Regions from separate parts of the Alteromonas sp. KUL17 genome, predicted to be linked through region 1. Evidence: predicted binding sites of a transcription regulator. Region 1 holds the regulator's gene; each other region holds the start of a gene.
What was found. The regulator LexA, encoded in region 1, represses DNA repair genes until DNA is damaged. The targets are predictions, from matches to a motif close to TACTGTATNNNNATACAGTA.
Positions count from the first base shown of each region.

Region 2: the regulator LexA is predicted to act here: its motif matches at 1,370-1,389, upstream of uvrD (DNA helicase II).
Region 3: the regulator LexA is predicted to act here: its motif matches at 3,645-3,664, upstream of KUL49_RS18960 (recombinase RecA).
Region 4: the regulator LexA is predicted to act here: its motif matches at 6,118-6,137, upstream of recN (DNA repair protein RecN).

Region 1 is NZ_BJKJ01000009.1:35,627-43,303, reverse strand. It holds gene KUL49_RS09970 (hypothetical protein) at 1-1,367, shown strand, start outside; gene lexA (transcriptional repressor LexA) at 1,480-2,103, shown strand; gene coxB (cytochrome c oxidase subunit II) at 2,686-3,849, shown strand; gene ctaD (cytochrome c oxidase subunit I) at 3,859-5,487, shown strand; gene KUL49_RS09950 (cytochrome c oxidase assembly protein) at 5,635-6,222, shown strand; gene KUL49_RS09945 (cytochrome c oxidase subunit 3) at 6,246-7,139, shown strand; gene KUL49_RS09940 (DUF2909 domain-containing protein) at 7,155-7,364, opposite strand; gene KUL49_RS09935 (SURF1 family protein) at 7,410-7,677, shown strand, end outside.
Region 2 is NZ_BJKJ01000026.1:304-7,980, forward strand. It holds partial or broken gene KUL49_RS17370 (transposase) at 1-139, shown strand, start outside; gene cysE (serine O-acetyltransferase) at 180-986, opposite strand; gene uvrD (DNA helicase II) at 1,449-3,620, shown strand; gene KUL49_RS17385 (diguanylate cyclase) at 3,663-4,940, shown strand; gene rarD (EamA family transporter RarD) at 5,007-5,921, opposite strand; gene KUL49_RS17395 (magnesium transporter) at 6,151-7,488, opposite strand; gene KUL49_RS17400 (thioesterase family protein) at 7,575-7,677, opposite strand, start outside.
Region 3 is NZ_BJKJ01000033.1:4,165-11,841, forward strand. It holds gene KUL49_RS18950 (error-prone DNA polymerase) at 1-1,355, opposite strand, end outside; gene KUL49_RS18955 (DNA polymerase Y family protein) at 1,392-2,879, opposite strand; gene KUL49_RS18960 (recombinase RecA) at 2,879-3,631, opposite strand; gene KUL49_RS18965 (hypothetical protein) at 3,881-4,390, opposite strand; gene KUL49_RS18970 (DUF885 family protein) at 4,393-6,144, opposite strand; gene KUL49_RS18975 (DUF1820 family protein) at 6,183-6,518, opposite strand; gene KUL49_RS18980 (M28 family metallopeptidase) at 6,708-7,677, shown strand, end outside.
Region 4 is NZ_BJKJ01000018.1:51,797-59,473, reverse strand. It holds gene KUL49_RS15035 (hypothetical protein) at 1-663, opposite strand, end outside; gene KUL49_RS15030 (arsenate reductase family protein) at 1,225-1,719, shown strand; gene KUL49_RS15025 (DUF445 domain-containing protein) at 1,732-3,018, shown strand; gene tmpT (thiopurine S-methyltransferase) at 3,152-3,805, opposite strand; gene KUL49_RS15015 (outer membrane protein assembly factor BamE) at 3,910-4,266, opposite strand; gene recN (DNA repair protein RecN) at 4,391-6,076, opposite strand; gene dps (DNA starvation/stationary phase protection protein Dps) at 6,478-6,987, opposite strand; gene nadK (NAD(+) kinase) at 7,247-7,677, opposite strand, start outside.

The DNA.
Region 1 (7,677 bases):
ATAACGATGGTGTAGATGAAATCATCGGTGCCGATAGTTGGAATGATATCTCAATTTACTCAGCAGTATCGAAAAGCAGTTTGGCAACGGCGGAACATGGTGACATTTGTGATATCGCCTATAGTAAAGAAAGCCCAGCTACAGAAGGAATAGTGGTTGTCTCCGAGTGTCAGTGGGGACAAGTTAGAGGTTTTGCATTAGAAGCGGGACAAATCTCTGAGCAGTGGGCTCTTAACCACAACACTTACAGTGGCATGTCACTTTTCATTGACGATTTAGACAATGACAATGTGGACGACATTATTTGGACTGGTGAGAATCAAATTTTAGTAGCGCAACAAGATGCCAACGGTGAATATGCCTTGTCAGATATAAAAGGTGCGCCGCGCGCGAGTAGATATCATGCCGCGGGTTGGGCACCTTATGGCGATAATGATGAAAGAGCCGTCTTTGTTAGCGATACAAGTAGTTACGAATCATCTATTCAGATTTTATCGGTAGATAAAGAGGATAACTTTGCGATAAGTGCTGAGGTTGGCGAAGATGTCTATAACTATAGCAAACCGGTCGTTACAGACTACAACAATGACGGTGTGGGTGAGTTACTAATAGGGGCACTGGATTATAGTTCGTCGTTTAATGTCGTGAGACTTACAGATAACGCTATTCAATGGGCACTGAACAATAATCAGAATAGTGAAATTTCGTTTATTGAAGCCATTGACGTAAATAACGACAGTTACGCCGATGCAGTTATTATTGAGAACAATCGACTTAAAGCGTTTGATATCGAGAATCAGGTGCTTATCGACTCAATCATTAACGATTTTTCAATTAATGCGCTTGCTGCCTCTGAAAAAGACGGTGTGCATTATTTTGCTGTTGGGGGCTATAGTTCGCTCAAGCTCTATAAAATGCAGGATGGTGAATTTGTTGGATTGAATGAATTGGAAACCAATTGTGACCAATTGCTCACGGTAAATTTTGATAGTGATAGCGAACTTGAAGTTGCGTGTTTAAATAGAAACTACAACACCATCAATGTTTATGACGTGGCGAGCGATGCATTAGAACTCAAAGACGCTATAGCACCGTCATTCTACCCTCAGTATATAGCGGCTGTTCCAACGACGTCGTCTAATCAGTCGATTCTCGCTATCTACCAGCCTAACGAGAATGACTATTCGTACAATTATTATGACAGCATCGCATATCGCGTGGTTGAGGTTGATAATAAAGGCAATGTGGTGTGGCAAAGCCCTGGACTTGGGCTCGATAATGTTGAAGGCATGCGCACACGTCAAAATAGTGATGGGGAGCTGGAGTTACAAATTAGTAACCCGAACATGGCTCTTCTCGTAAAATAAGAGGAAAGCACTTGTCGTAGGCTATTGCAGATCGCAAAAGACGCGGCAAGTGCTTGTTATTTAGTTTTAGGTGTATATACTTACAGGAACTGTATGAACAGACAGGTCTTTTATGCGCCCACTCACAGCTCGACAAACCGAAGTTTTAGAACTTATTAAAACAACCATGTTAGAAACGGGAATGCCGCCTACTCGTGCGGAAATAGCCCGTCAGCTTGGCTTTCGTTCTGCTAATGCAGCAGAGGAACATTTGAAAGCATTGGCGCGTAAAGGCGTGATTGAAATTTTGCCTGGTACGTCTCGTGGCATTAAGCTCAATATCCCTCTTGATAACGACGCACAAGAAGAAGGCCTACCGTTAATTGGGCGTGTTGCAGCCGGTGAGCCGATCTTGGCGCAAGAGCATGTTGAATCGCACTACAAAGTCGATCCTGCACTGTTTCAACCCCATGCCGACTTTTTGCTACGCGTTAACGGTATGAGCATGAAAGACATTGGTATTTTAGACGGTGATCTTCTCGCTGTTCATCGCACCACTGATGTACACAACGGTCAGGTGGTTGTGGCGCGTGTAGATGAAGACGTCACCGTAAAGCGTCTAGAGAAACGCGGGCGTGAAGTATTGCTTCATGCTGAGAATGATGAGTTTGCACCAATAAAAGTCGATTTGGCGACTGAACATTTTGCGATAGAAGGTATTGCGGTGGGTGTGATCAGAAACGCTGACTGGATGTAGTATTTTAGCTTGTTTGTATAAAAGCGGCGCGTTAGCCGCTTTTTTTATGTCTTTTGTTCCTGTTTTTTTCTTCAATCTGCCAACTTAGGTTTTATCCTGCCCAGCAAACCTGTTGGTTTTCTGCGCGCTTATTTTTATCATTACTCACGTTATTCTTTCTATGAATGCTTCAAGTATTTTCCATTTTTTATTTTGAATTTTGTTTGAAATCGACATTGAGTAATCGATTACTTATTGATTTCTTAACTAGTTAGTCGAGCATTTACTTTAATCCCGTGTTCAAAATGCCTGTTTGATTCCAAGGGCATCCCACAGCAATGGCTCTCTCTTTTTGCACGTGAAATCCCCCGCGACCATTTTAGTAAATGATTAAAAATTAACCGCTTCGTTAAATTTTTAATAGAAAAGACTAGACGGCACGACATTATTGCGCAATTCTTATACAGAGATTAACAAAATAATAACAATGACTCTAAATTTGTTTTACAAGTTGAGGTTATGGGTCAATCGTTCGCAAACCATTTGGTAGGGCATCGCGCAAATTAATCAGCGTCTTTGACCACGCCATTACGGAGGTGCTGAGTGAAACAACTAACGACCGTTTTCGCAAAATGGTGTTCTAGTATACCAATTTTGCTTTTTTCCCCTTTGCTTTTTGCGCAAGAAGCAAGCGAAGAAGCCTCTTCGCTTAATTTGAGACGCGGTGCTACCGACATCAGTGGGCAGGTATACGACCTCCATATGTTGATGTTCTTCATTTGTGTAGGTATCGCGGTTGTAGTTTTTGGCGTGATGTTCGCCTCAATGTATCTACATAGAAAGTCCCGTGGTGCCAAGCCAGCTAATTTTCACGAAAACGTGAAGGTCGAAATTGCTTGGACCGTTATTCCTTTCCTTATTCTTATTTTCATGGCGGTACCCGCAGCGAATACTCTAATTGCTATGGAAGACACGTCTGAGCCTGACATGACGGTGTTAGTAACAGGCTCTCAATGGAAATGGCACTACAAGTACATGGATAGCGATGTAGAGTTTTATTCTTTACTCGCCACTCAGCGCGAGCAAATAGAAAACAAATTTCAGAAAACAGATAACTACCTGCTTGAAGTTGACCGCCCTCTGGTTATTCCTACTGGGAAAAAAGTACGCTTTCTTATTACTTCTGACGACGTTATCCACTCTTGGTGGGTTCCTGACTTTGCCGTGAAAAAAGATGCCAACCCCGGCTTTATTAACGAGTCTTGGGCCAAGGTGAATGAGCCGGGTATTTATCGCGGACAGTGCGCAGAGCTTTGTGGTAAAGACCATGGCTATATGCCGGTTGTGGTAATTGCTAAAGAACCCGCCGAGTTTGAAAAGTGGATGGGCGAACAAGAAGAGATTGTTCGTAAAGCAAAAGAAGAAGAGCAGCGTCTACTTTCTATGAATATGTCTATGGATGAACTGATGAAAGAGGGCGAGCGAGTATACAACGCAACGTGCGCTGCTTGCCATATGCCAAATGGTGAAGGTTTACCTGGCGTGTTCCCGGCATTAAAAGGCAGCAAGATGGCACTAGAAGATCAGCAAGGTCACATTGACATCGTGCTGCATGGAAAGTCAGGAACAGCCATGCAAGCGTTTGGAAAAATGCTAAGTCTTAAGGAAATTGCCGCCGTAGTCACTTACGAGCGAAATGCCTGGGGCAATAAAACTGGCGATATGGTTCAAGCCAAAGATGTCAACGCAGTGGCAAACGGAAACTAGGAGCAGACAATGAGCAAAGCAACTGAAGTTATTTCGCCAGATACCTCTGCGCCTCATGACGGTCACCTACATGATGACCATGAACACCACGATCATATTCCTAAAGGGATAACGCGTTGGTTGTTTACCACTAACCACAAAGACATAGGCACACTTTACCTGTGGTTTGCCTTTATTATGTTTTTAGTTGGTGGTGCGATGGCCATGGTGATCCGCGCTGAACTATTCCAACCCGGTCTACAAATTGTAGAGCCAAACTTCTTTAACCAAATGACTACGGTACACGGGCTTATCATGGTATTTGGTGCAGTAATGCCAGCCTTTACTGGGCTCGCAAACTGGCTTATTCCCATGATGATCGGCGCACCTGACATGGCGTTACCGCGCATGAATAACTGGAGCTTCTGGATTTTACCAGGTGCCTTTCTCATTCTTTTGAGCTCGCTCTTTATGGAAGGCGGCGGCCCTGCTTTTGGATGGACTTTCTACGCGCCCCTTTCAACGACTTACAGTGGCGATTCGACAGCGTTGTTTGTGTTCTCTGTTCACATCATGGGTATTTCATCCATTATGGGTGCGATTAACGTGATTGTGACCATCTTTAATATGCGTGCGCCAGGCATGACCTGGATGAAAATGCCGCTGTTTGTATGGACGTGGCTTATCACCGCGTTTTTGCTGATTGCGGTAATGCCAGTGCTCGCCGGTGCGGTTACTATGGTGTTAACTGATAAGTTCTTTGGCACGAGCTTTTTTGATGCTGCTGGTGGCGGCGACCCGGTTATGTTCCAGCATATTTTCTGGTTCTTCGGGCATCCTGAAGTGTACATTATGATCTTGCCCGCTTTCGGCATTATCTCGCAAATTGTTCCTACCTTCTCTCGAAAGCAGCTGTTTGGATACGCGTCTATGGTTTACGCCACGGCGTCGATTGCGCTGCTCTCTTTTGTTGTGTGGGCTCACCATATGTTCACCACGGGCATGCCGGTGTACATGGAAATGTTTTTCATGTTTGCCACCATGCTTATCTCGGTGCCTACTGGTGTAAAAGTGTTTAACTGGGTAGCGACCATGTGGCGCGGCTCACTGAGCTTTGAAATGCCAATGATGTTCGCTATTGCCTTTATTGTGCTGTTCACCATTGGTGGGTTGTCAGGGCTAATGTTGGCGATCACGCCCGTGGACTTCCAATATCACGACACTTACTTCGTTGTAGCCCATTTCCACTATGTGCTGGTAACTGGCGCGGTCTTTTCCATCATGGCTGCGGTGTATTACTGGTTGCCTAAATGGACGGGAAAAATGTACGACACAACGTTAGCTAAATGGCATTTCTGGTGTTCTTTAGTGTCGGTTAATGTGTTGTTCTTCCCTATGCACTTTGTGGGTTTGGCTGGTATGCCACGCCGTATTCCTGACTATGCATTGCAGTTCGCTGATTTTAACAAATGGATAAGCCTGGGTGGTTTTGCATTCGGTTTATCTCAGCTCATCTTTCTTGCCCTGCTCATCAAGGCATGCAAAAAGCAAGGTGAGCCGGTATCAGCGCAAGTTTGGGACGGCGCAGAAGGACTGGAATGGGAAATTCCATCACCCGCTCCTTATCACACGTTTGAAACGCCACCTGTCGTTAAGTAACGGTAGGTGGAGTTGTGAATAGGTCATTCCTTTCAACCGGCAAAAGCCGATGGGAATGACATTCACACATTGCAGGTGGTGAGGGAGATAAACGACTAAGCAAGCGTTTACCAACCTTCATCTATGGATTTACCCGGAGGTCACGTGATGTCACAGCAAAGCGCAAACAACAAGATGGTTATTAAACTTGTTGCTATTGTCATTGGCATGTTTGGCTTCGGCTTTGCCCTTGTTCCCTTGTACGACGTATTTTGCGACGTTACGGGAATTAACGGAAAAACCGAAGGCACGGCTGCGGTTTATCAATCGGTTGAGATTGATGAGTCGCGAGAAGTGACCGTCGAGTTTATTACTCGCACAAATACCGGTATGCCGTGGGAGTTTCGTGCTGAAACCAAGCGCGTGAAAGTGCACCCTGGCGAACTTAATACGGTGTCGTTTTATGTGAGAAACCCTGCATCAAGCAATATCGTAGCTCAGGCCATTCCCTCTGTATCCCCCGGAACGGCAGCACTGTACCTGAACAAGACTGAATGCTTCTGCTTCAATCAGCAGCCATTAGATGCGGGTAGTGAAGCCTATATGCCCATGCAGTTTTATGTAGACCCTCAGCTACCTGAAGAAATTACGTTTTTTACCTTGCAGTACACACTCTATGACGTCACAGCGCGAGCCAGTGACCTAACGACAACACCGAATCCCTTTATGGCTTCAACACCATCAAATGGCGAATAGGCCGAAGGGGTAAGGAGAAGAAAATGCAACCCGAAGTACAGAATCACGAATACCAAAAATATTATGTACCCGCACAAAGTCCATGGCCCATCGTAGGGGCCGTTGCTCTATTTCTTATCGCCGTAGGTGCGGGCAATTATGTGGTGCAAGCAACCAAAGGTGAAACAGGCTATGGCGGTCATATCCTTTTAGCGGGGATAGCAGTATTGCTCGTTATGCTTGTAGGTTGGTTTAAAAATCAAATAGACGAATCTATGGCAGGGCTTTACAGCGATCAGCTGGGGCGTTCATATCGACAAGGTATGAGCTGGTTTATCTTTTCAGAGGTGATGTTTTTCGCTGCGTTTTTCGGCGCCCTCTACTACGCGAGATTTATTTCCGTTCCGTGGCTGGGCGGCGCATCGAACAACGCTATGACCAATGAGGTCTTATGGCCGACCTTTGAGGCCATGTGGCCGCTGGTGTCAACGCCAGGCGGCACTACCACACAGGAAATGAGTGCTGCGGGGTTGCCCACAATCAACACGGTTATCTTGCTTATATCATCTATTACACTGCACTTCGCTCATGTGGGACTAGAGCAAAACAAACGCAAACAGCTAACCCTAATGCTGGGTATCACTATCTTACTTGGATGTGGGTTCTTGTTCCTACAGGTAGAAGAGTACATACATGCGTATCGCGACTTGGGGCTTACGCTTCAGTCAGGCATTTACGGCAACACCTTCTTTATGCTCACAGGGTTTCACGGCATGCATGTGACCCTTGGCACCATCATTCTAATTGTATTGTTTTTTAGGGTCTTGAAAGGCCATTTCACGCCTGAAAACCACTTCGCGTTTCAGGCGGGGAGCTGGTACTGGCACTTTGTAGATGTAGTGTGGGTCATGCTCTACATCTTTGTTTACGTACTTTAAAAGGAATCCCCAAACTCAGTAAGGCCTTGGGTTTGGGGTAATTAAACCGGTACCAATAGCGATAAGAATAATAATAACAATGACTGCAGAAGTGAGCACGCGTCGACCAATGTACTTACTCATAGGCCCTTTTGATGTGTCGTTTTTCATCATGATTCGCATCGCCATAAACAAATTCACAATCATGTACAGCACCAACGCAACAAGGACTATTTTTATCAACATATTCACCTCTGTTTTTATTCTAATTTTGCATGGTGCGAAATAATCATGTTTTCTCGCACTCGCCACGTTATTCCTTGGTTACTCACGGGCTTTAGTGTGGCGATTATGTGCGGTTTAGGGTACTGGCAACTTGATCGCATGGTCCAAAAGCAACAACGCTTAGCTAGCATAGCGCAAAAGCAAAGTAATGGAACCTTGAGTTTAGAAGAGGCGTTGTCTCATGATGATCCTCGGGATATTACCGTATCGTTCAGCGGCGCAATAGACGCTAACCATGTGTTGCTATTAGATAATCAGATTCACAATCAGCGGG
Region 2 (7,677 bases), on a different contig from region 1:
AACCAGAAGCGTGTTGTCATTCCATTACCTTGGACTCAGGGCTGTCGCTTGTCGAATACGATTTACTATGCGACAGTGGAAAGCTGCACTCAAATGGTACATCTCCATAGTTGACGCAGCCTGGGCCGGAGGCATATGAAATTAAATTCGTGGGGATCCCTCAGACTCTGACCCCAATTTTATACGTGGGAGTTATCTTCTAGTACGTTTTGGCGCATGGATTCACATGGGCTTTGACAAACCGGTCTCCCAACCACTTTAGCTGGAACACCCACCACAGTAACGTGAGCCGGAACACTATTAAGTACAACGCTACCAGCGCCCACTTTTGAGCCTTCACCTATTTCAATATTTCCAAGGATCTTGGCGCCAGCGCCAATTAACACGCCTTGGCGAATTTTAGGGTGACGGTCGCCCGACTCATTACCGGTACCACCTAATGTAACGCTCTGCAAAATAGATACGTTGTCTTCAACTACTGCAGTTTCGCCCACTACAATGCCGGTTGCGTGGTCAAACATGACGCCTTTACCTATACGCGCAGCAGGGTGGATATCTACACCAAAGCTTGCCGAGTTGCGGCTTTGTAAGAATAAAGCAAGCTGATGACGCCCATGAACCCAAAGGTAATGCGCCATGCGGTGTACTTGCACAGCATGAAAACCTTTAAAGTGAAGTAAGGGAGTAAGGTAATCGTTGACCGCCGCATCCCGCGCCTTAATCGCTAGAATGTCAGCAATAGCCGCTTCGCTGATGCCAGGCTCAAGTAAGTAAGCTTCATCGAAAACTTCACGAATGGCGAGCGCAGGCATGACGTCGTCTGCCATTTTGTTCGACAGAATAAAGCTAAGCGACGATTCAAAGTTGTGATGTGCAAGAACACTGGCATGCACATAGCTAGACAGCAAAGGCTCTTTTTCAGCAACAACTTGCGCTTCTTGTTTCAGCGTAGACCAAAAATCGATGGGCGTAGTAAGTGCGGTCATGAGCATGTCCCGTTATATAAAAATGCTGTGTTCTATAAGAAAATTGAGTAAGCAGTCTAACTTGTTCCTTGCTGGGCATATCTATGCTGACAAAAGGGAACGCGTAAAAGTTTACCTGAGTTTGATGTGATGCAATACCGATGTGATACCGACCAAGCGCATAATTCGATCAATTTATCGAATTAATTCGTTATAGCTAATAACCGTATCGTACATGTATACATCGTTAAAGCACTCTGCTCTCTCGCTGCGTCTAACTGAGTGCTTCCATTAACTTAATAGAACGTTCAGAGCGCTCGTATCTTTCATTAAATAATACTTAAAATCATGATTGCACACGAACGTATAATGCCGTTGAAGTTTATCTTCACTGGGAAAAACTGGACTGTATAAATTAACAGGCAGGTGGCATAATAGCGCGCTGCTGAATGTATAACACTATCAACTAACAGGTACCACACTATGGATGTATCTCGACTGCTAGACGAGCTAAACGACAAACAGCGTGAAGCAGTAGCAGCCCCACTATCTAACGCCCTAGTTTTGGCTGGCGCGGGCAGTGGTAAAACCCGCGTATTAGTGCATCGCATTGCGTGGTTAATGGAAGTCGAAAACATCGCCCCTTTTTCTATTTTGGCAGTAACCTTTACCAATAAAGCAGCCAAAGAAATGCGCGGCCGAATAGAGTCGTTGATGGGTCGCAGCCTGCACAATATGTGGATTGGTACCTTCCACGGGCTTGCGCATCGCTTACTACGAGCGCACCATGCAGAAGCCAACTTGCCTGAGAATTTTCAGATAATTGATTCGGACGATCAGTATCGACTTATTCGCCGCATTCTGAAGGCCATGAACCTGGACGAAAAGCATTGGGCGCCTCGTCAAATTCAGTGGTACATAAATGGCAACAAAGACGAAGGCTTGCGCCCTCAGCACATTGAAACCCACGGCGATCATATTCAAAAGACCATGCGCGAAGTCTATGCGGCATATCAAGACGCTTGCGACCGTTCAGGCTTGGTAGATTTTGCTGAACTGTTGCTACGCGCACATGAATTATGGGCTAAAAACCCAGAAGTACTAGCCCACTATCAACGTCGTTTCCGTGCAGTGTTGGTAGACGAATTCCAAGATACCAACAATATCCAATATGCATGGCTTCGTATGCTGTGTAGTGGTGGTAATAATAACATTATGATTGTTGGCGACGACGATCAGTCTATTTACGGCTGGCGCGGCGCGAACGTAGATAATATTCAGCACTTCCTGAAAGACTTCAACGAGCCTACTACTATTCGCCTTGAGCAGAATTACCGCTCTACAGGAAACATTCTTAAAGCGGCGAACACGGTTATCGAGAACAATACGGGCCGTTTAGGGAAAGAGCTTTGGACGGAAGACGCGCAAGGCGAGCTGATTTCTGTATATGCGGGTTTCAACGAGCTAGATGAAGCGCGCTTTATTGTTTCGAAAATCAAAGATTGGCTGAATCAAGGCAACGCCCTTACTGATACCGCCATTCTTTATCGAAACAACGCCCAGTCTCGAGTACTGGAAGAAGCCTTGCTACACGAAGGGTTGGCGTATCGCATATACGGCGGTCTGCGCTTCTTCGAACGCCAAGAAATTAAAGACGCCCTTGGCTATATGCGCATGGTGAGCCATCCGCACGACGATGCAGCTTTCGAGCGTGTAGTAAACACCCCAAGTCGCGGTATTGGTGAGAAAACCTTATCGCAAGTGCGCGACACCGCGCGAATGCACAACTGTTCAATGTGGCAGGCGTGTCAGTTGCTCATTAATGAAGGTGGCTTTAAAGGCCGCGCGCTAAACGCAATGCAAAGCTTTGTGTTGCTAATTACTGAGCTAGAGCAATCCACGTTAGATGAGCCCCTTGACCAACAAGCCGATAAAGCTATTCGCCAGTCTGGTCTGTACGCCATGTACCAAGCAGAGCGCGGAGAAAAGGCCCAAGCACGTCTAGAAAACCTGGAAGAATTGGTTACTGCATGTAAAACCTTTATCGTGCCTGAAGAAGCCGAAGAAATGTCGCCTCTGGCAGCCTTTCTAGCTCATGCGTCGCTGGAAGCAGGTGAAACCCAGGCGGATAAAGACCAGGATGCCGTGCAGATGATGACTATACACACCGCTAAAGGCCTTGAATTTCCACTGGTATTCTTAGCAGGTGTAGAAGAAGGCATGTTCCCTAGCCAAATGACCAACGACGAGCCAGGTCGAATGGAAGAGGAACGCAGACTTTGCTATGTTGGTATGACCAGAGCAATGCAAAAGTTGTATATTACTTATGCAGAAAGTCGTCGACTCTATGGCCAAGATAAGTATCATACTGCTTCTCGATTTATTCGCGAAATGCCAGCAGACTGCGTTGAAGAGGTTAGGCTGAAATCGACTATCTCGCGGCCCGTGCACAACCGCTTTAGCCAAGCGACGTCGCACGCCAGTTTTGAAGAAACGGGCTTTAGTTTAGGTGAGCGAGTTGTACACCGTAAATTTGGCGAAGGGATCGTACTTAACTACGAAGGGAGTGGAGAGCACGGTCGAGTTCAAGTAAACTTCGACGAATTTGGCAGCAAATGGCTGGTACTTGCTTACGCAAAGCTGGAGAAAGCGTAACATTATTAATAGGCAAGGTAGCCTAAACCTAAGTTGAAATGTATGCAGCAACACGTGCTGATCATCGAAAATGGTGAAGGCAACCTTGAACTTATAGCGAAATTAGTACGCCGGGCAGGTCTTACCCCCGTTGGCGCAACGTCGCTGACAGAAGGCAAAGCGCGGTTTTCGCAAAATATGCCGGAAACCTTTCTGTGTGCTATTGTTGCATACTCGCTTCCCGATGCACCAAAAGGCGAAGCCATCGACTTTACGGTTGAGTCTTTCATTCCCACCATTGCTACAACAGAAAGTTTAGATAGCGCTATTCGCGATAAAGTCCTAGAACGTGACGTTGTCGATTACATTCCCAAAGAAAATTCGCAGAACTACGACTACCTCAATCGTCTTATTAGCCGATTAGAAAAAAACAAGTCTACCGGCGTCGTCGTGGTAAGCACTAATCGGGTGTTGCGCTCAAAAACCGTTTCATTACTTCAGCGCCACAATTTTATTGCGTTTGAATGCCTAACGGCTACAGACGCTATGCAATGCTTGTCTGAACACAAAAACGTACGTCTTGTTATCACTGACAACACGCTGCCAGATATGACAGGCACGCACTTTGTCGCCAGTTTAAGAAAAGCCTTCTCGAAAGAGCAGCTGGCAATTATGGGCGTTGCTGGAGGCAAAGGCATGTTAATGTCTGCGCACTTCATTAAAAGTGGTGCAAATGACTTCTTGCGAGTGCCCTACTGTCATGAAGAGTTCTTGTGTCGCGTGATGCAGAACGTAGAATATATTGAGAGCGTTGAAGAAATTCGTCGTGTGGCCAACACCGACTATTTAACAGGTTTGCCTAACAGGCGCCACTTCTTCTACATGGTTACTGTACAACACCAAAACCTGTCTGAGGATCACGCTCTCGCCCTTATTGACCTAGACTTTTTCAAATCGATAAACGATACCCATGGCCATGACGCAGGTGACATTGTGCTAAAAGCCATGGCGGCCCTTATTGAGTTTTATTTTCCAGACGAAATTATTTCCCGCTTTGGTGGCGAAGAGTTTTGTATATACATGCCGTCAACACCACTAAAAGAAGCCAGTGAGCGTTTAGACGACTTCAGAAAAGTGGTGGAAGCGGAAATTATTCAGCTGCCTAAAAGCGACATTAAAGTGACCTGCAGTATTGGGGTAAGTGGCGCCCACACTCAGCGCGTAGATAAGCTACTAAGCCTTGCCGACAAGCAGCTTTATGCCGCCAAAAATAGTGGGCGTAACCAAGTGAAGTGCGAACCACCAGATGTTCCTCAGCAAGAGCAAGCTTTACTGCTTTAGCTTTTCACTCAATCAACCGCCGCTAAGCTGTCCGACGTTTCATTAAAGACTTGTGCGCAAAAGCCCCTACTCCACCGCTAGCTTTCGCGCTTTACGCTGACTGCGGTAATTAACTAGCGAGTCGGCACTAAACAAGATAAGCGCAAACCACACAAAGCCGAAGGTTACCAAGCGCGACTCTTCAAGCGGTTCGCCGTAAAGGTAAACCGCCAGAATGAACATAAGCGTAGGGCCAATGTACTGAAAAAAGCCCAGCGTTGAATACATAATGCGCCTTGCTGCAGCGGTAAAACAAAGTAGTGGCGCGGTAGTTACAATGCCAGCCGCTAAAATAAGGGTATTTAGCGTGGCGTCGTTATTAAATAAGTTACTGTACTCAGAGCCAAAGAAGACCCAGTAAATAATAGCGAATGGCGAGAGCATTAAAGTTTCAATGAATAGGCCGGGTAGCGAGTCTACTGCCACTTGCTTGCGCAATAAGCCGTACACGCTAAAACTTCCCGCGAGCACCAAAGCAATCCACGGCACGTGGCCATAAGAGAAAATAAGAATAGCCACGCCAATAACGGCAAGCCCAACGGCTACACGCTGTAAGTTACGCAACCTTTCACCTAAGAAAAGTCGCCCTAAAAATACGTTGATAAGAGGGTTGATGTAATAGCCAAGGCTTGCATCAAGAATATGGTCGTTATTAATTGCCCAAATAAACAAGAGCCAATTCGCCCCGAGTAACAACCCTGCAACGAATAAAATCTGCATAACGCGCTTATTGCGAAGGGCGGCGCCCACTTTGGGCCACTGCTTTAACGCGGCTATAAGCCCAACCAACAGCACCACAGACCAAATTACCCTGTGCATTAGGATTTCAGCAGCCGGCAATACCATCAACTGTTTGAAATAAACAGGTGCAACACCCCACATACTATATGCGGCAATTGCACAAATAACGCCGACTTGAGCGGCACTGGCTTGCTTAGACAAGACTGACTCCAACGAAATTCGGGGGAAGAAGGCGCGTATTGTTTATCAGGTTAGGTGAATTCACAACCCTTAACGCTTTCCAATGCGGCAAAGGACGTGTAACAAGCGGCATAATTAATGAAACGCAATTAACAAAAAATGAAAAAGCCCCACTAAATGTGCTCATTCAATGGGGCCTAAGATGCGTTCGTCATGAAAAAACAGGACAAGGTTTATCGCGGGAATGGTGCTACAGCAGAAACAGTGTGCCCAAACCTAAGAACGCAACAAAGCCTACAATGTCAGTGACAGTTGTTAGAATTACAGAACCCGACAGTGCTGGGTCTATTTTCAGCTTGTCCAAAATTACAGGTACAAACACGCCTGCAAGTGCGGCGGCTACAATGTTGAACAGTATGGCCAAACAGATAACCAACCCTAACATGGCATCGGTAAACCAGAAATAAGCAACAACGCCAATTACTAAGGCCCAAATCACGCCATTAACGCCGCCTACTTTAAGCTCTTTCACCATCAGCGCCCGTAAGTTGGCAGGCGTGACCTGCCCCAACGCCAAGCCGCGTACAATCAGGGTTAGCGTTTGACTACCTGCAATACCTCCCATACTTGCCACTACCGGCATCAGTACCGCAAGGGCAACCACTTGTTGAAGGGTGCCTTCGAACAATCCAATAAACCACGAAGCTAAAAATGCGGTAAGCAAGTTAATGCCAAGCCAAAGGGCACGATTTTTCGCACTTTTGGCCACAGGCGAGAATAAATCTTCGTCCTCATCCATACCGGCCGAAGCCATCACTTGGCGTTCGTAAAACTCGTTAACCAACTCACTTGCAGAGGTCACATCTAATCGGCCGAGAAGCTTGTTGTTTTCGTCAACTACCGGCAGCGACGCAAGCCCAGAACGTTGAACAAGTAGCGACGCATTCATAGTGTCGTCAGCCCCTTGAATGGTCGTCACACTTTCTTCCGACAAGTCGAATAGCGACACGTGATCTTGCGCATTGAAGAGGTGGCTAATTTTAACTAGCGCGGAAAATTGACCTGAGCGATTCACCAAAAAAATGCTGTCACAATGCTGAGGTATGTCACGTCTTAATAAGCGTAGCCCTTCGCGCACTTTCGCGTTCGAAGGTAGCACTAACTGCTCGTGGTTAACCCAGTGCCCTATTTGGTTATCGGGGAATTGTGTGGCTTCTCTGAAGTACTTACGCTCTTTGGAATCAAGTGATTCATAGGCCATATCGACTAGGCGTTTTGGCAATGAATCGAGTAGTTCCAGTAAATCTTCTGCGTCAATATCAGCAAAAATAGACGCCCATTCGTCGTGCGGCGTATTGTCGATAAGAATTTCACGGGGGTCGCTACGCATCTCAACCAATACGTCGAGCTTACGGTCGCGAGGAATGCCTTCCCATACCGCCAAACGTTTTTCTACGGGCAACGATTCTAACAGTGATGCGATGTATACCTCGTCCTGCCCCGCAAGGGTGGCTAACAAGGTCGCCGGATCGTCACCCATACTTTCGGTAACAATCTCTTCAATTAAATCTGGTAATGGCTCTGCCATGCTACACCTCCCGTTAATACCGCTCACTTCCTTTACACAACGTAACAACAGGCATTGTGGGATGATGCAAACCTATTAAGACACTGCTATCCCAGCATATATGTACCCGTACCAAAGGCTATATGATCGCCTTTTTCGTTGTGCAATTCCATTCTACAAACCACTAATTTACTGCCCTTGCGTATAATC
Region 3 (7,677 bases), on a different contig from region 1:
TTTAGCCCAAGCCCTGCCAGCTGGGATTTCCACGGAATAACGCTGTCTCGGCGATTAATCTGCTTTACCACAAAATCAAGCTGTGATTCGCTGAAGCCCAGCGCCTTGCCCACATCTTTAAACGCTGACTTAAAGCGATAGCAAATAACCGTAGCTGCGATAGCGGTTCTTTCTCTGCCATATTTTTTGTAAATGTATTGGATGATCTCTTCACGACGCTGATGCTCAAAATCCACATCAATATCGGGTGGTTCGTTACGTTCTTTAGAAATAAAGCGTTCGAACAGCACACTTATTTGCCTGGGGTCTACCGCGGTTATTTCCAAGCAATAGCACACTACCGAGTTGGCCGCAGAGCCGCGCCCTTGATACAAAATGCGTTGTCGTTTGGCAAACTGAACAATGTCGTAAATGGTTAAAAAGAAATACTCATACTCTTGTTCGGCAATAAGCGTCAGTTCTTTTTCTATGATTTGGCGAATATCAGGGGTGATACCTTCAGGGAAACGCACTTTTATACCGGCCTCTACACGTTCCCGTAAATACGAAGTGGGCGTATACCCTTCAGGTACAAGCTCCGCTGGATAGTGGTAGCGCAGCTCTTCTAAGGAAAACGTGAATACATGGGCAAGGGCATTGGTATTGGCAATCCATTTCTCAGGGTAAAGCTTCTTAATTTTTTGTACGGTTCGCAGACTACGCTCTGCATTACTCAACGCATCCCGACCTATTTTGTCTACACTGGTATGCACGTTAGTAGCATGCAATACATGTTGAAGCGGCAGTCTGTCGGCGTGATGCATGAGTACACCTGTACAGGCAATAACAGGAAAAGGATAGGCAGACTGCAGATGATTGTAATGCGCAAACCTGTGGTGATCCCGTCCGTCTAATAGGCGCTGAGCGCCAATATAGGCATCAATACTAGGGTGTTTTTGCAGCCATTCAGCCCAATGTTTGTCTTTAGCTTCTTTGCCGCTTGGTAACCAAATGAATTTGCAATGGCGAATGGTACGCAAGTCCCACTCAGCTAGTTGGTATTCACCTTTATCAGAGCGACGCCTCGCGTTAGTAATAATTCGGCACAGTTCGCTATAGGCCGCTTTGTTCGGGCACAACAGCACAAAAGATAAAGTGTCATCAAATACAAAGTAACTACCCACAATAAGCGTAATCGGTAGACCCTGATGCTTAATTTCATCGAAAGCCCGTACCACACCTGCTACTGAACATTCATCGGTAATGGCAAGTGCGTCGTAACCAAGGAAAGAAGCCGTGGTAACAAGCTCTGCGGGGGAAGAGGCGCCGCAAAGAAAGCTATAATTGCTTTGGCAAAAGAGCTCACTGTATTTCATGATATTGCCTTTACCTTTTTCTTTAACCGTATACCGCTAGCAAAAAAGGCCCTGCACCCACCAGCGGCTCTCTTCGTCTTTAAACACTAAAAGCCTTACGCATTGCTCAGTTTGGGCGATGAAATAATCACGCTTTGTTGGGCTGTCATGCCACCACTCGCTGTGTAAACGCACGGGGCCAAAGCAAATTTGGGTAGCCTGAATAAGCGGTTTAGGTACATCAAAAGTGAAGGTGGGCGTAATGTCACTGCTATAAGCATAATTACGGGTGCAGTTACCGGTGCTCGACTCCGTCACCGTCATATATTCAAACTGATGGCTGTCGGCAGCGAGAGGTTGAAACGTACTGTTATCGCCTAGCTTCGCGTTTAAGCGCCCAATTAATTGCTTTTGTGCAATATCGTTAAATCTGTCGCTAAAAAAGTCGCCATTCTGCGTATCCATTTCTTCAAATTGCTGACAGGTAAGCGCAATGGCTGTGGCTGGTTCAGGCAGCTCTAGATTCTCAGTTTTAAGACTAAACAAGGGCAGCCAACTTTGTACTGAAGACTGAGGCAGTGCCGAACGTATATTAATATCCATTACAGGTGCTTCTCTGAAATGAATATGTACACTGATGCTGGATGTATATAAGTTTCTTGCCCGTAAATAGTGAGACAAATGCTCAAACTGCTGGCTGACAAAAGGGGTTAGATGCTGCGTGTTTTCAATATCAAAAGGCAATAGGATAAAGTTATCGAAGTGCTCCAAAGGCCTAAATAACGTAACGCGTGGAAAGGTTTCTCCCCTTAACGCAGTAAGATACATAATAGTGTTATTGTCAAAGCGCCGACCCAGTTCTTGTACCGGCATTGCCAACAGCTGTTGTACGCAGGAAACGCCCACCCTTGCCAACGAGTCAATGACTTTAGGTGATAGAGCCGTAATAGAAAGCGGGCACGTACTTAGCGCTTTTTTTATGTCATCGGATGTATGCAAGTAGGTATTAAATTTATGAAGCGCTAATACTTTTGCGGCCTCAATTGTCCATGCGCTAGCAAAATGATAGCGAATATCTGCTTCAGCAAGTGCTTGGGTTAAAGTTTTCCACAGTGGCGTATGACCGCCATAGTAATGAGTTAGGTTATCTAGCCTTACTGCCAGACCGTTTACACTATTTGAGTGAATGTGGTTGTCTAATACGATGTCAGAAGCCAGTGGATAAAGCCGATGGGCTAACTGCGTCAGCATATGCTTTTCAGCTTCTTCACTGAAAGGCAGAATATGTACGTAAGGGCATAGCGCCGCCGCTTGAGCTAGCCCATGCCCAATTTCAATACCTTCTTTTTTCGCAATATCATTACACTGCGTAATTTTGTTTGTTTTACTGCAGTACACCGCAACGGGAGTATTCGACGCTAACGCTGAATACTGGTTGTTAGTTTCGTGCTTCGACAACTGGCTATGTGCACGCTTACTTCTAGCCGCTTTGATATGGCTGTCTAAAGTTAGTTGATAGCAGTAAATATAAGCCCACAGCATCATTAGCTCACAGAGTGTAATGCCTGATCGGAAAGCGTGTTGTGTGCCATGGCCCATTTAATGGCGTGATTGTCGGGGGTCCACCGATGGGAAATAACAATGTTATCTTTGGGCCAGCCATGACGCTGCTTGCGTATGTTCACCGCCAAAGCGTGGGGGTTGCCTTTTAGCGCAATATCCAACGTGATGGGTAATGCACTGTCGCTTTCATTCGACAGGTTGACTTGTGAATCGCTCCCCATGTCGGCCTTTGGGTAACCTAACTGTGAGGCCTGCTGTTGCGGTGGAGTATACAGCAAGCACAGCGCATCATTATGCGTTGCTGCTACCTGTAGGCGTCGCGCTTCTTTTTGATTTACAGCATTACTCCACAGCACTACGCAATGGCAAGCCGTACTTTTTAAACATTGCTCAGCAGCCCACAATGACTCTTGTTCAGAACGTGTTTTTACTACCAGCACTTGTTGCGCTTTAAGCCCCAGATTTTCTAACCATGGCGACTGTAGTAGCCCGGGAGGGTTAATAAACACCACCAGTTTGTGCGTACGATGCTGGCAAATAACTCGTTTAAAGAGTGAAAGCTCACCCACCCCGGTTAACGAGGAGATACGGACAAGGCCTGTAGATGCAACGCCACCGTTAAGCGCTTTATCCAGACGCGGAAAGCCCAGCGAAAACTTGGCTTCACTTTGCTTCTGATCTCTGGCCCGCCAAATATGCGGGTGGTTATTAAGCACAGATAACGATTTATTCATGGCACTCAAAATAAACTGTATTTTTATACAGTATTATAGTGCAGCAATAACCCTTTTCAAGACAAAAGGTTTTTGACTTGTTGTTTTAAGCGCTAACTTACTGATTAGTTTGGAAAGGTAAAAAGATTAAACTTTTAAAAGCGTAGCTTAGGGGGGCCAGGGGCGCTGAGCTTACTGCATAGCAAAGCGGGCGACCCTGTCATAAAGTTAGCGCTGTATAAGCGCTAACGAGGGACACAGAGTAAAATGTTACTCTTCAGATGGTTCTTTTTGAGCCTTTGCAGTCGTGCCGCTTACTGTTGCTGTAACGGTTTGGCAAAAAGCAATAAATCCGTCTGCGGTATTTTTTGCCCACACCATGCGAACGTTGCTAGGTAGAGCCTTTACCACCTCACGAATTTCCTCAAGCGTCACTTCTTCATTAAGCAGCACCTTATTCAGTGACTCCTCAAATGACATGCCTTTCTCACAACAGGCCATGACGATAGTCGAAAAGTTGCGCATAAGCGGGTGCAGCGCATTGTATTGAGTTTGGTCGATAAGGCGGCTTTTATAGGCACTTTCAATACGCGCAGTAAGATTTTTCTCTAACGCATCTGTAACAAGAACAAGGTTGCGATAAGCATACGTAACCTTGTTGTTGGTCTGTTTATTCGAGTGGCGCAATAGCGCCAGCTCTTTCTGTAAATTCTGCGCTCGCAGCACAAAGTAAATTAAAAACAGGATAAGTAATCCAATAACACCAAATGCAACGATCATGTCTATTGTGCCTTTTGTTCTTCTATAAACGTATTGATGTTTTGCTCCAAGATAAACAATGGAACTGAGCCGTTTTCTAACACGGCGCGGTGGAATTTACGCACATCAAAACGCTCGCCTAATGCTTTCTCTGCCTTCTTGCGAAGGCCTTTAATTTTGATTTCACCAATCTTGTAAGACAAGGCTTGCGCTGGCCAAGAGATATAGCGGTCTATTTCAGTATTTACGTTGTGTTCTGAAAGCGCGGTGTTTTCCATCATATAATCAACCGCTTGTTGACGACTCCAGCCCATCGTGTGCATACCGGTATCCACAACCAAGCGACACGCACGCCACATTTCGTAGCTTAAGCGACCGAAGTTGTCGTACGGCGTTTCGTAAATACCTGCTTCAATACCTAAAAACTCAGAGTACAGACCCCAGCCTTCACCAAACGCTGAAATATAGGTGTTACGACGTACCATAGGTAAGTCTTCAAGCTCTGCTGCCAACGATATTTGAAGATGGTGGCCAGGCACTGCTTCGTGCAAGGTCAGTGCAGGCAATGCATACAAAGGGCGCTTATCGAGGGCATACGTGTTTACCCAGTAATATCCTGGCTGATCATCGCGGCTAGGATGAATGTAACGGCCCGTTGTATATTTGGGCGCGATAGCGTCTGGTACAGGCGCTACACCGTAAGGCGTTCTTGGCAGATACTCAAAGAGCGAAGGAAGCTTTGCGTCCATTTTCTTTGCAATGAACGACGCCTCTTTTAGTAAATCTTCAGCGCTGGTGGCATAGAATTGCAGGTCTTCGCGTAAAAACGCAATGAAGTCGTTAATGTCGCCATCAAAGCCAAGCTCATCCACAATTTGCCGCATTTGCGCGCGAATGCGTTTTACTTCAGACAACCCTAAATCATGGATTTCCTGAGGCGTCATATCCGTGGTGGTGTAATGCTTGGCTCTATTGGCGTAATACGCAACGCCATCAGGCCAGTTATTCGCGGCAATATCTTCACGGGCATTAGGAATGTATTCATCTACCATGAAGTCGTAGAACATTTGATACGCAGGCAACACGCTGCTGTTTATAGCAGCCTTGCCTTGTTCCGTTAGCGCTGATTTCTGCTCGGCAGTAAAGTACTCTGGAAAGCGGGTAAATGGAGAATAAAAACCACTGTCCTCAGCCTTTTCAACAATGTACGACGCTACCGAGTTCTCAAACCCTTTTAACACTACTTTAGGCTGCGTGTAGCCTTCTTTTAGCGCTTGTTTCATATACGCAATTTGTTGGTCAAAATAAGGTTTCAGCGCGTTTAGGCGGCTAATGTAGGCCTGATAATCTTCTACGCGCTTAAAGGTGGATAAATTAGGAAGCGAGGCCATTGCACCGTGAAAGCCATATTCTGAATTGATCGGTACTAAATGCGCGCGGTACGTATACTCGTCCACATAGTTAGCCAAACGATATTGTTGCATCAGCAAGGCAATATAGGCATCAGTAGAGATATCTTCTTTTTTATACTGGCTTAAGGCCTTTTGAAAAGCACGCCATTGTTCATCTTGTGCTTTCAGAGCCTTGGGAGAAATATCCGGTAATACGTGGGCAAGTGAAGCATCGCCTTCGCGAGAAGCTAGAAGTGGGGAAACCGAAAGCTCGTATTGCCAAATGTCATCAAGTAGTTGATACAAGCTTTCATCGTTAAGGTCCTTTGCAGATGAGCTAACGCTGCAAATAAATAATAATGCTGCTAAAACATAGCGATACATAAGGGTCTCCGGCAACCTTCACCGGAATGACCCGGCGGTTACTCTTTCGTTGGTGTATATATTGGACTAGGGAAAGCAGTTACTTTATCAGATTTATTTTCTAATTTAGTAATTTTGGCCGAACCTTTTTTATTTACAGCGTCAATGCGCAAAATGTTGTGCATCGGAACATAAGTTTTTGTTACTTCAGAAAATTCGGCTTTTAACCTTTCATGGCTAGGGTCTACAACAACACTTGTGTGGGTGTCCCACACAAAGTCACCTATCTCGATAAAGCCAAACAAAGCGCCCTGAGTAAGGGTTCTAACGTAAAGTTCGTAACGTTCTCCATTGCTGATGAACTGAACGCGGTAAAGAATATCGTCTTTCGACATAGATGCTGCTCTTCACTAAAAAAACATAACAATATCCGGAAACGGAGCCGGCATGCGACTGACAATTTTACCTTGCTCATAAAATGCGAGCAACGGTAGGAAACACATGGTAAACATAAGCAGTTTAATGGTATTCCGCCTATTAACTGCGTTACCATGATGCACACTTAGTTATATGGTGAAATTAGAATGATAAAAAAACTCCTTATAGGTAGTGCAATGACAGCAATGACCTTTGCTGCTACTGCCCATAACCACGCATCGACAGACAATGCTTTTAACCCTGATACACAGCGAATCAAATCGCACCTGTTTTTCCTAGCAGATGATTTGCTTGAAGGTCGTGACACGGGCTCTCGTGGCCATGAAATTGCGGCGCTATATATTGCGACCGAATTTGCTAAATATGGTTTGAAGCCAGCGGGTACAGACGGCTACATGCAAAACGTAGCGTTTCGCAAAGCGAATCTGGTTCAAGAGTCTCCCAAGTTTACTTTCACGCAAAACGGCGAAACCGTCGATTTTGACTATCCGAAAGAATATCTAGCTAGCCCGAGCTTGCTTAGCACCGAGGCTAATGTAAAAGGTGAAATGGTCTTTGTGGGCTACGGCATTGTGGCAGACGAGCTATCTCACAACGATTACAAAGACTTAGATGTAAAAGGTAAGGTTGTTGTAGCGCTTGCTGGTAAGCCAAGTGACTTTCCATCAGAAGAGGGCGCTCACTTTGCGTCTGGCTATCAAAAGCAAAAGTATGCGGTAGACAATGGCGCTATTGGCATGATCACTATCACAACGCCTAAAAATGAAAAGGTACGCCCTTATCAAAGCCGTTTGAACTACATCCATACGCCGCGTATGGCATGGTTAGACGACAGTGGTCAGCCTGCAAACAGCTTTTCTCAGCTTAAAGGTGGCGCTTACATGAGTGAAGGCGCTGCGCGTAAGTTATTTGAAGGCGCAGAAAAGAGTCTTGATGACGTTTATGCACAGCTTGAAGCCGACAAAGTACCACAAGGCTTTGCGTTAAACGGTGTGGTTGATATCAGTAAGACGAGCGTACACGACACCATCACTAGCCCAAATGTTGTGGGTGTACTTGAAGGTTCTGACCCAGAGCTTAAAAACGAGTATGTGGTTTTCTCTGCTCACTCTGACC
Region 4 (7,677 bases), on a different contig from region 1:
ACTGCCGTAGCTTACAATGACTTTTTGTTTTAGTTCATCGCTTTCAATATCTAAGTTAACAGGGCGGTGCAAAACAATGTTGCCGTCTACAGTAACCGATGCACTTATCGATAGGGTAGGTTTGTTGTCTGATTTCTTACCCCAAGAGCTTTCACTTTCCTTATATACGATATCGCCTAAAACGTGAGAAGAGCCAGACAAAGTAATATCGCCGTTGAGTGTTTTGATGTGTTTTTCAATGGTTGTATCAACGGCTGTTATGTCTCCATTCACTGTTTCAACGCTACCGCCAATTGTACTTTGCGTAGGAAGCGTAACATTTCCATTCACGGTCTCTACACCCTTAAGCACATTGAGGTGTGAAGCTGCACTTACATCGCCATTTACAATATCGATATTTCGGACAGACACATGGCTACCCATTTCAATATTTCCGTTAACGATGCTGACTTCATCCGCGCCACCATGATCGCTAATTTCCACATTGCCATTAACAGAAGAAATATCGCCAGCGTGCTTCCCTTCAGCTATGTCAATATTGCCTAGAATAGAACTGAAATCGCTGCCTTCTAATGCACTAGCGTCTCCAACATGGATAACGCAGCCAGTAAGCAAAGAGGCTGAAAGCAACATAGCTGCACTAGCAATAATAGACTTTTTCATATTCTTATATCCTTGATTATTTTATAAATACTTAATAACACGCTTTAATAGTATTAATATCAAACACAAATTTTATTGTGTATTTATAAAATACATTTCACGTATCATGCCACTCTTAAAAAGTATTTTAAATCAAAAGGTTAGTTTAATATGCCAAAGGGGGGAGGCTGCCTTAATAGTGTAATGGCTAATTTTATAGTTTCATCTGCTATCGGATGGCGAATTTGACCATTCTGCACCACATGGCTCTATGCTCAGAAGGGAGCTCAGAAGGGGACAGACACTCGCTTGAAGAAATTATTTAAAGAAATGGACAGACACTCAATGTGAGTACATCTGTTTGGTTAAAAGCTGCTTTTTTGAGTGTGTGTCCGAGAAGTACAGGCAAGGTTTTAGCCTATGTGAGTGTCCGTCCTCGAATTGTATTCGGTTACAAGCTGCTTTTTTGAGTGTGTGTCCAACGAGTACAGGCAAGGTTTTAGCCTATGCGAGTGTCTGTCCTCGAATTTTAATAGTATGTTGGTATATGTGGTTTTTACTTTTTAGTGAGGTTAGGTGGCGATGATAAAGATTTATCACAACCCAGAGTGCGGCACGTCTAGGAATGTACTGGCGGTGATCAAGGCCGCTGGGTATGAGGTGCAGGTTATTGAGTATTTACGTGTTGGGTGGGAACGTGAACAACTAACTTATTTGTTGAATGCAGCTAACCTTAACCCTCGACAAGCGCTTCGCACAACAAAGTCTCCTGCTGCTGAATTAGGGTTACTTGATGAAACAGTGAGTAACGAAATCATCTTTGAATTGATGCTGGAACATCCTGTTTTAGTGAATAGGCCTATTGTTTGCATTCCCGAAGGTGAACACGAAAAAGCAGTTTCTTTACCTCTTGGGAGAGTTGAAGGTAATTCCTATTCGAATAACGCAAAAGAAACAGTGAAATTATGCCGGCCAAGTGAAGCTGTACTGGATATTTTGCCTGTATGGCCACAAGGCCCTTTTGCTAAAGAAGACGGCACACCACTTATAGACCAAGATGGTAAACGAGTAATTTAAACGGAGTAGTTTATGCAGGACAAGTACACGCAATTAAATAAGGCTAAAAGGCTTGCATTGGCCTGTTTGATTTTTGCCGCAAGTGTATTTGTTTTAACGGTTTTACTTCCCAAGTTTTATCCAAACTTGCAAGGAGCATGGTGGTTGGGGCTTATTAAGATGGCCAGTGAGGCGGCGCTCATCGGTGGTCTAGCTGACTGGTTTGCAGTGACAGCATTATTTAAGCCAATTCCAGCGAAGTACCCCATTCCGCACACCAATATCGTGGCTAGTAACAAGTCTGTTATTGCTAATAACCTGTCATTGTTCGTTAAGGAAAAGTTCTTTCATCCTGAAGCAATAGAGAAGCTAATTCGGGACAGCGACCCTGCTAAGGGCGCGGGAAGGTGGTTGTCACAGGATAGAAACGCTACCCGTTTAAGTCGCTTTCTATGCGATGCTTTTGCAGGCGTTCTGCGTGTGCTCGATGACAAACCTGTGAAAGCGTTTATCGCTAAAACCGCACAGAAGGGCATTAACCAACTTGATCTTAGGCAATTGATGGCAACCTCGTTAAGCGCCGTTACGAAAGAGCGCCAGCATCAGGTAGTGCTTGATAGGGTGTTAGGGAAATTGGCCTCACTGCTTGCAGAGCCAGAAACCCAAATCTACATAGCAGATACGTTAGTAGTCTGGCTAAAAACTGAATACAGTCGTATCGAAAAGCTATTGCCGTCTAGTTGGCTAAGCGAGCAGGGGGCACTCATTGCTGTTAAAGCGGTTTCAAGTATTTTGGAAGATGTATACGAAGATGAGCATCACCCCATTCGCCATGCATTTGATGAGCAAGTACACGAATTCCTCTACGAACTACAGCACAGCCCGTTAATGGAGAAAAAGGTAAACAGCTATCGGGAAAAAATTATTAATGACCCAGCGTTAAACGCGTATGTTCAGCAATCATGGGCAAAGTTTCATCAATGGCTTTTAACGTCTCTTGAACAGCAAAATGGTAAAGCAGAAACAAAGGTGTCGAGCCTTTTAAACGATTTGGGTACCACGTTAACGCAAGACAGTGAGCTAGCAAAAGCGTTCAATAAGCACATTGGAGAAGCGGCTAAATATATGGCGCCTGAGTTGGCTGAATTTCTAACCCGTCACATTCGCGACACCATCAATAGTTGGGATGAACGTGAAATGGCTGAGCAGGTAGAGTTGAATATTGGCCGCGATCTTCAAAAAGTTCGCATAAACGGCACGATCGTAGGCGGGTTGATAGGTGCAATATTGTTTGGCATAGAGGCACTGCTTGGCCTCTAGTCATTTATTTAAGCAAGTCGCATTAGCTGGTGTGGGTATGAATAGCTTTAGTGTCGCTGTTAATCAGCGCTAAAACGCAAACTATAAAGCAACCATTTCAACGCTTTGTATTGGCAACAAGTCTTAAAAAAGTCTACTTCGCCGTTAGTGCAAATACCAAATTATCAGCGTCTACTTTGCCTTTCAAACCGCCTTCAAGCACCGAGCGCTCTAACCTTTGAATGTTGTAGTCCGCTGAATAAAGAGCGTCGACGGTTTTTTCGTTTACGCTAAAGGGAGGGCCGGCCATTTCATTCTGGTCATACTCGAAAGAAATGATTAGCTGGGGGGCGCATTGAGTAATGGCCATTAAATGCGCAGCATATTGCTCGCGAAGCGGGCTAGGCAGCGCGACTAAAGCGGCTCTATCGTAAATGCCCGTAACGTCACCTAAGTCGCTTGATGTAAGTTTAAAGATATCACCTACGTAAATGGTTAAACCGTCTTTAGCGTAAATTTTACCGTTGGAAGTAGTGGTAACGGTAGGCTCTACACCTAGCTCTTCAAACAGCTGTATAATAGCCACTTCGCTTAGCTCAGCACCAACCACTTCACAACCCTTGGAGAGTAACCAACCAATATCTCGGGTCTTTCCACATAGTGGTACAAAAATGCGCTTTAAAGATGTGCTAGGACTATCGTCGCCAAACAGAAAAGACGCATACTTTACTAAAAGCGCATTCCCTTCAGGTTCGTGAAATCCAATCTCGTTCTTTTGCCATTTACTGTGCCAAAAACTATGTTCCATATAAACCTCAAGTAGGTAAGCGATATATCTCTAAAAAACAGGCGTTTTTATGAAGGGTATTAGAAACAAAAAAGGTAGCGAGAAACGCTACCTTTTAAACAAAATTAGTTATCAAGCGGTGTATTGAAGTCTTCAGATAACTCGAAGTCACCTTCAACCGTTGTCACTTTGTTGTCTACAAAGTTAATCACCATTTGCTTTTGAAAATCTTCACCACGCTTTTTCATACCGCGCTTCATATCGTAAACGTAGTACCAAGTGTCATCGTCGAATGAGTCTTGAACAACAGGGTTACCTAGTACATAAATAACTTGTTCTTTTGTCATTCCAACGCGCAGCTTTTCCACATCTCTTTGATCAAGGAAGTTTCCTTGAGGAACGTCGATTCGATAAATCCAGTTCGAGCAAGCGGTTGATGTTAGTGTGATACCAAGAATTACTAATAGGTGTTGCAACTTCATGCGTTAATTTGTCCAGTATTGCCTTTGTTAGTGTCAATGAACTTCGCTAAAGCGAATTTCGAGACTGTTTTATTGCAAGCGCGAAGGCATGCTACATTGACAACTATGACCAATCAACTGCATTTTAGTTCGATGCTGCGCTTTTAAGCAGTTCTTTTGCATTCGCTAGCGCCGACTTGGTTACTTTATCACCGGCTAATAGTCTTGCAAGCTCATCGATCCTGTCTTGCTTCGTCAACGCCAACATCTGGGTTTCAGTACTTTCCCCGTCGGTAAGCTTGGTAACAAACAATTGATTATGTGCCTGTGCCGCTACTTGAGGTAGATGGGTAACACACATTACTTGCGATTGTTTACCTAATTTACGTAAAAGCCCGCCAACGATTGATGCTGTTGGGCCGCTAATGCCCGTATCGACTTCATCGAAAATCATAGTAGGGGTAGCGTGATGGCCGCTCGCGATAACCTGAATAGCCAATCCTATACGAGAAAGTTCACCACCTGATACGACTTTTTCTAATTTGCCTGCATCTTGACCAGGGTTGGTAGACACTTTAAATTCTACGGTATCTAGACCTGTGCTCACCGGCTTCTTAAGTTCGTCGTATTGAATCTGAATATCCACTTTTGCGTGGGGCATATTCATTTGGCGAATTTGCACTTCAATATCTTCGCTTAGCTTACCAGCAGCACGTTGCCTGCTCTCAGAAAGCGCTTTGGTCGCGGTTAAATACGTTGCTCGTGCTTCTTCTACTTCGCCTTCAAGCGTACCTAACAGTGTTTCCTGTTCCGATAAAGCATTGAATTCGGCGGCTAGCTCTTGGTGATGCTGATAAAGTCCCTCTGGCATCACAGTATGTTTACGGGCAAGTTCCATCGCCTTCGCATAGCGCGCCTCAACTTGCTGTAAGCGAAGTGGATCGATCTCTAAGTGATCGCAGTAGCTACGTAGCTCTCCTGCCGCTTCTTCTACTTGAATTGCTGCATCATTAAGCATTGCAATGATTGGCGTTAAACTAGCGTCGTGCGCCTCTAATTCGCCTAAACGTTCAATACTGCTTTGTATAACTGACAGTGCGTTGCCTTCATCGCTTTCATATAAATTGTATACGCTAGTCTGTGCTTGCTCTAAAAGGCTTTGCCCGTTACTCAGGCGTTTGTGCTCTATTTCTAACTCTTCAAATTCACCCTCTTCAATGGCGAATTCATCAAGTTCTTGAACCTGATAAGTTAACAGCTGAATTCTGTCTTCGCGCTGCTGGGCTTGTTCTTGAAGCGCCTTTAACGTGCGCTGCTTATCACGCCAAAGAGAGTAGGTTTCTCTAACCTGCACTAATATGTCGTTGTGCTTAGCGTAACCATCGACTAATTCCCTTTGATGGTCTTCTTTCAGCAACTGTAGGTGAGTATTTTGACCGTGAATGGCCAACAAAAACTGGCCTAAGCCTTTTAACTGCTGAAGTGAGGCGGGAATACCGTTGATAAAAGCTTTTGAACGGCCTTCCTTTGAAATAACTCTGCGAATAAAGCAGCTATTCTCATCTTCATCTGAGGTGAGCTCATGTTCATCGAGGAAGGCTTTAGCTAATACATTGCCGTTTAGAGAAAAGTGAGCAATGATCTCCGCTTTTGCGCTGCCTTTTCGCACCGCATTTGCGTCGGCGCGCTCGCCTAAGCACAAGCTTAGGGCATCAATGGCGATGGATTTACCAGCACCGGTTTCGCCGGTTATAGCAGTCAACCCGTTTTCCAGTTGAACCGATAATTGTTTTACAACAGCAAAATTTGAAATAGAAAGATGCGCTAACATAACCACACTCGAAAAAAGTTGAACATGATGATATATACAGTAACTGATAATATATACAGTATTTTTTCTGTGTAAAGTTAAGTCGTAAATATTTTACTTAAAATTAAAGTGGATTGTGAAAAGTTTAAATAAATCAATATTGTATAGAGCGTTTAAAAAGGAGTGGTTATGAGTAACCCATTAATAATAGGCTGCGCTAGATGCGTTCGTTACAGTGGTTATACAGTAGTAAATTAGCTCAATGCTAAGTAGCTGAATAACTCAAAAGCAAGCGGTAAACAATTCCACAACGCAGTAGAGAACCTGATAGCAAAAAGGAGAGCGTAAGCTCTCCTTAAAATTCAATTTCAATTAAATAGCAGGTAGTCCGAATGACTATGTGGTTTACCAGCAATTATACATTATTGCTGTAGTTCACCGCTGCCAGACTCAATGTGCGCGCGCACAAACCACTGGAACTGTTCTAAATCTGCAAGTTGGCCGGTGATCATATCTTCCGATACTGGGTCAATTTCACCTAAAAGCTCTAACGCTTTTCTATGGTCACCATTCACACCGTCATATACGGCATCCAGCGCCTTAAGGTGGTCAAGTACTAAACCTTTACCCAATTCATAATCGTTCCAGCTGCGACCTTCAACAATGGCTTTTGGTGTACCTTTCGGTACGCCACCTAATGTAGCAATTCGCTCTGCAATTGTGTCGGTCATTTCGCGTACCGCATCTACCTGCGGATCCAACATCTCATGCACACCGATAAAATTTGGTCCTACTACATTCCAATGAATGTGCTTCAACGTTAACTGTAAATCTAATAGTGCAACCAGTCGCTGATCCAATACCTTGATTGTTTTGGCAGCAGCATCGTTATCCATTCCAGGGGCTGTAAATTTGATATTGGTGTTACTCATGATATCTCCTATTGAATGCAAATAAGTCAGCGGGATGCGAAACATCATTTAGGCCAAATAACAAAAACCTTGTGCTGACGACTTATTGTAATAGGTGCAACAGGTATGCCGAAAACTTATATTTCTATAAGTCTTGGTTTTCGTTAAGGAAATTAGAGAAGATTAAAAAATCTTTATTTTTCAAGCCTGTAGCAATCAAGAAAATGCTACAGGCTTATGTAATAAATGCACATGGAATCAACTAAATGGAGCCGAGAGGTTAGTAAAGCTTACTACCCCAACCTAACTTTTTACGAAGTACATTGAAGTAGCTGTAGCCCTTAGGGTGAACAAGATGGAGTTTGTCTACGCTTTTGTTTATTCGAATTTCATCGCCAGGTAGCACCGGCAGAACAATATGGCTATCGCAACTCACTTGTAGCGAGTCACTGTTAACCTTTGATACTTTCATCGATACCTGACTGTCAGCATCAACAACGATTGGACGGCTGCTCAGTGTGTGAGGAAACATGGGGACTAAAGTTAGCGCATCTAGCTTAGGCATTATAATAGGGCCGCCCGCTGATAAAGAGTAAGCCGTTGAACCTGTGGGTGTGGCTACGATTAATCCGTCGCTGCGCTGACTGAATACAAATTGCTCATCGATGTAAATTTCAAATTCCATCATATGGGCAACTTTTCCGTGGTGAA